DNA from 2 places in the Paenibacillus phoenicis genome. Region 1 is predicted to be linked to the other one. Evidence: riboswitches for the same ligand, from Rfam matches in the RefSeq annotation. Region 1 holds a riboswitch; the other holds the start of a gene.

Evidence for each region. Region 1 has a riboswitch for S-adenosylmethionine ahead of metA (homoserine O-acetyltransferase MetA). Riboswitches for the same ligand answer to the same signal wherever they lie in the genome.
Region 2: it holds a riboswitch for S-adenosylmethionine, as region 1 does, so the genes downstream of both, U9M73_RS13335 (methionine ABC transporter ATP-binding protein) here and metA (homoserine O-acetyltransferase MetA) in region 1, are expected to answer to the same signal.

What each region holds. Positions count from the first base shown of each region.
Region 1 is NZ_JAYERP010000001.1:469,901-472,303, reverse strand. It holds gene U9M73_RS02155 (aminotransferase class I/II-fold pyridoxal phosphate-dependent enzyme) at 1-208, opposite strand, end outside; gene metA (homoserine O-acetyltransferase MetA) at 226-1,161, opposite strand; SAM riboswitch class I at 1,282-1,411, opposite strand; gene corA (magnesium/cobalt transporter CorA) at 1,901-2,403, shown strand, end outside.
Region 2 is NZ_JAYERP010000001.1:2,799,153-2,801,555, reverse strand. It holds gene U9M73_RS13340 (Cthe_2314 family HEPN domain-containing protein) at 1-678, shown strand, start outside; SAM riboswitch class I at 806-963, shown strand; gene U9M73_RS13335 (methionine ABC transporter ATP-binding protein) at 1,054-2,067, shown strand; gene U9M73_RS13330 (methionine ABC transporter permease) at 2,067-2,403, shown strand, end outside.

The DNA of each region.
Region 1 (2,403 bases):
CCAGAGCGGCCGCTGCGTCTTCCAGCACTTTGCGGGTAGGGCTTTTCGTACGGATATAATCGAAGCCCGTGCTTTGCCCCAGACGCGGATGCCGAAACGCCGTGGCTTGATAAATCGGATAATTTACCGCGCCTGTGACCGGTTCTTCGACCGATCCGATTTGTGCCAATCTACTCTCGATGCGCCATTCCTTGTTTCTCTCCCCCACCTGCAATCCCTCCACTTTTAGATCTCATATACAAAATCGGCCGTTTGATCGATATCGTACGGTGTTTCTTGATACACATAGTAGTTTAACCAATTGGAAAATAATAAGTTTGCATGGGCACGCCACGAAGAACGCGGGGTGCGAGTCGGATCGTTATTCGGGAAATAGTTTACCGGCAGATCGATTTCCAAGCCTTTGGCAACATCCCGGTCATATTCCCATTTGAGCGAATCCGGATCGTATTCGGAGTGCCCGGTCACGAAGATCTGTTTACCGTCGCGGGTGGCGACCAAATAAATGCCGGCTTCCTCCGATTCCGCCAGAATCTGCAGTTCCGGCACCCGTTCGATGTCCGAGCGTTCCACGTCCGTATGACGAGAATGCGGCACTTGGAACACTTCATCAAACCCACGCAGCAGCTTTACCTTCGGATCGTTGACCGTGTGGGAGAAGACACCAAAGCACTTTTTCGCCAGTGGAACTTTACGAACGCCATAGTGGTAATACAATCCGGCCTGCGAGGCCCAACAGATGTGCATGGTCGAAGTGACATGGGTTTTGGACCACTCGAAGATTTCCTTCAACTCTTCCCAGTAGTTCACTTCTTCAAAATCCAACTGCTCGACCGGTGCCCCTGTCACGATCATGCCGTCAAAGCGGCGATTACGAATATCGCCAAACGTTTTGTAGAACATCTCCAGATGCTCTGCGGACGTATTTTTTGAGGTATGCGTGCTCGGATGTAGCAGGACGATTTCCACCTGAAGCGGCGTGTTCCCCAGCAAACGTAAGATTTGTGTCTCCGTCGTTTCCTTGGTTGGCATCAGGTTCAGAATCGCGATCCGCAGCGGGCGAATGTCCTGATGGTATGCACGGCTTTCATCCATCACAAAGATGTTTTCGTTGGCCAACACGTCCTTGGCCGGTAAATGGTCCGGTACTTTAATCGGCATGTGGTTTCACTCCTTTAATCGTAGCGTCATCCTTAATTCATCATCCGTTTCGAGGGGCCGTTTATACAAAAATGACCTCTCTCACGGGGAGAAAGGTCATTACGTATTCGGTATGCGCCTCTCTCATCTCTCAGAAGCCGTCCAGCGTTCGAAACGGACGGTCCTGCAAGAATTAGCACCGCTGCGATGGGTTTCATCGCCGGTTGCCGGGTATCATCGGGCTAGTCCCTCCACCTGCTCTTGATAAGATTTCGCTGTATTTAGTTATTTTCGGGGGCCTGGGCCATCGCCCGTACTCCCTGACATTCACTTTAAAGTATCCGATGGTATTCCGTCAAGAACTCTGCGAGAAAAATCACACGGTGTTCATGGACCGCTTGAATCCAGTGCACATAGTATACTTTTGGGTTGAAACATTTCATTCGCTGGCGTTATACTAGACAAGTGCCTTTAGGCCCAGACGGGCCTAGGGTTTGACGCATATTCATGTAACCTGATCATAGCGAGGTGAAACCGAGAATGGAAGGCGACCCGAGTCCGCAGAGGAACACCCAGGTCAAACAATTGCATAGGAAACCGACCCGCTGGGTACCTGCGGAACGTAAAGGGCACTTTCGTTTCCCGGTATTTGCATAAACGCCTTTTTGACCGTTGCCGGGCGAACCCGCGGTTGGTCCCTTTCCTATGCTGCAACAAGAGCATCCCAGGCCTTCAGGCCCGGGGAAAGGAGTGAAAGCATATGAAAATCCGTCATGTTCTAGCCGGCGTATTTACCCCCGTAGAGGACGTGGAGTTGACAACCACCCCTCCGGAAGAAGGCTTCTATTGGATCGACGCGGGCGTGGATGACCTTGCCCTGCTGCAGCCTTTATTTTCACTGCACGATCTGGCTGTGGAGGACTGCTTAAGCGAAGAAGAGCAACGTCCGAAGATCGAAACCTACGAGAACCACTATTTCATCGTCGTGAACAGCATTCGGTATGATGACGAGGAAATTTTCCTGCGTGCATTGAACATTTTCTTGGGACGGCATTATATCATTACAGTTACTAAACAGAAAATCAACGAGCTGCGTGCGGTGAAGCCGATCCTGTGGGAGCAAGAGGTCAGCGAGCCCGACCGGTTCCTGTACCTGCTGGTCGACCTGGTGGTTGATAACTACTTCACCGTCGGCGATCGGATTGAAGTGAAGATCGAGAAGCTGGAAGAAGACATCCTGATGCATACCAAACGTTCGCACCT
Region 2 (2,403 bases), 2.3 Mb from region 1:
GAGGGGCGGTTGGCCGAAACGATCAGCGCGATGACGCAGACCGTGAGGCTGCTGCAGAAGGAAATCAAGGAGCATCAAGACCCTACGCATGATTTCCGCAAGCTGGAGATTTGGGTGCACGGCTTGATCACTTCGTTGGATGAGCTCGAACAATGCTTATATGCCGCCACCTTTTTTCGCAAAAAGGTACATACCGAATTCGTTGAAGACATGGATCCGGTTGAACGGGCGGATTATGCAAGATATGTGTATTTTTACAAGGACGGATTCATTCGCGTGTTCTCGGCGCTGGACAAGCTCGGGACGGTGCTCAATGAACTGTTTGATTTGAACACATCGAAGGTGAAGTCGCGTTTCTCTTATTTTACCGTGCTGCGCCAATTTGCTGCTTTGAAGACTCACACCGAGCTGGGGAACCGGTTGAACGCGATTAAAGAGACGTACCGGGAAGCGCTGGGCGTGTTGCGGCGCCGGAGAAATACGGAGATTCACTACATGAACTCGGAGATGAAGGACGACTTGTGGCAACGGCATCAAGCGTTGTTCGGAAAGGTTGCTCTGGAGGACTTGGATCAGCATATCCGTGAGCTTGAGCAGGGATACCAAATGGTTTGCGAAACCTATTTCACGGTTTTTGACTACATCAATCATAGATGGAAAAAAATTACGGCGATCTAACCCGATCGCCATTCTTATTTTTCCTCTTTACAAAACGAACAAAACTCATTATACTCATCAATAGTTTTACATGACAGGTTAACAACGATGTAATCTCGCAAATGACTCTTTTAATTTCATATTTTATTTCTTATCGAGAGAGGCGGAGGGAAAGGCCCGATGAAGCCCAGCAACCGATTCGCCCGTGAAATGATTTGCAGGATGTAGCGCACTCGTCACGGCGGAATGTCATGGTGCTAATTCCTTCAAAACCGATGTGATTTACTCGGTTTTGGCAGATGAGAAGGCATTGTCTTTACGTAAAGAGAGCCCTTTGAATCTGTTAGGGCTCTTTTTCTTATATTTACATCATGCTAGGAACAGGAGGTTAGCCGATTGATTGAACTTAAGGGCATTACGAAAATCTATCGCACCAAAAAAACGGCGACCCCCGCACTGTCCGGATTAAATCTGAGCGTTCGCAAAGGGGAAATCTTCGGCGTCATCGGTCATTCCGGTGCCGGCAAGAGCACGTTGATCCGCTGCATCAATTTGCTGGAGCGCCCGACCGAAGGTGAGGTGTGGGTCGGCGGGGTTGAGCTGACGAAGCTCGGTAAGCGTGAGCTGCAGCAGCAGCGCCGCAAGATCGGCATGATTTTTCAACATTTCAACCTGCTGTCATCGGCTACCGTTTATGATAATATCGCATTTCCGCTGACGCTGATCGGAACGCCGAAGGCGGCCATCGCGGAGAAGGTCAATGAGCTGCTGGCTCTCGTCGGCTTGGAGGAGCATCGTCACAAGTATCCGGCGCAGCTCTCCGGTGGTCAGAAGCAGCGCGTCGGCATCGCCCGGGCCTTGGCCAGCGAACCGGATGTGCTGCTGTGCGACGAGGCCACTTCGGCGCTGGATCCACAGACGACGGATTCCATCCTGAAGCTGCTGCTGGACATCAACAAGCGGTTCCAGCTGACGATCCTGCTGATTACGCACGAGATGCATGTCATCCAAAGCATCTGCGACCGTGTGGCGGTTATTCACCAAGGAGGCATCGTGGAAGAGGGGCCGGTGACGGAGGTGTTCCTGAAGCCGAAACATCCGGTGACCCGGGAGTTTATCCACCGGGAGTCAGGGGACGAAGGCTTGAAGCTGGCGACTTCGGTTCCGCATCCTGCGTGGGCGAAGCTGGTGAAAATCACGTTCCTGGGAGCGAAAACCTACGAATCGGTGTTGTCCCAGGTCGTTCGGGAAACCGGCGTCAACTTCGCCATCCTGCAAGGCACGATCTCAGCGATTAAGGATATCCCGTACGGTCAACTGACCGTATCGTTTGAAGGCGAAGATGACCAGGTGGAGCGCACGCTGTCGCTCCTGCGGGAACGCGACCTTGACGTGGAGGTGATCGAATAATGCGTGGATTGGATCTCGGAACCATCGATTGGGCAGAGATGGGTGTGGCCACGCTGGACACCCTAAAGATGATGGGTTTTGCAACCTTGTTTACTTTCTTGATCGGGCTTCCGCTCGGGGTGTTGCTGTACACCTTCTCGCGTTCTCAATCCTTGGTATTAGGATGGGTTTACCGGATAATTTCGCTAATTGTTAACATCCTTCGCTCGGTTCCGTTCATTATCTTGATCGTTGCGTTAATTCCGGTTACGCGGGCGATCATGGGCGTATCCACCGGTGTGGAGGGGACGATTCCGCCGCTGGTGATCGGGGCAGCCCCGTTCTTCGCCCGGTTGG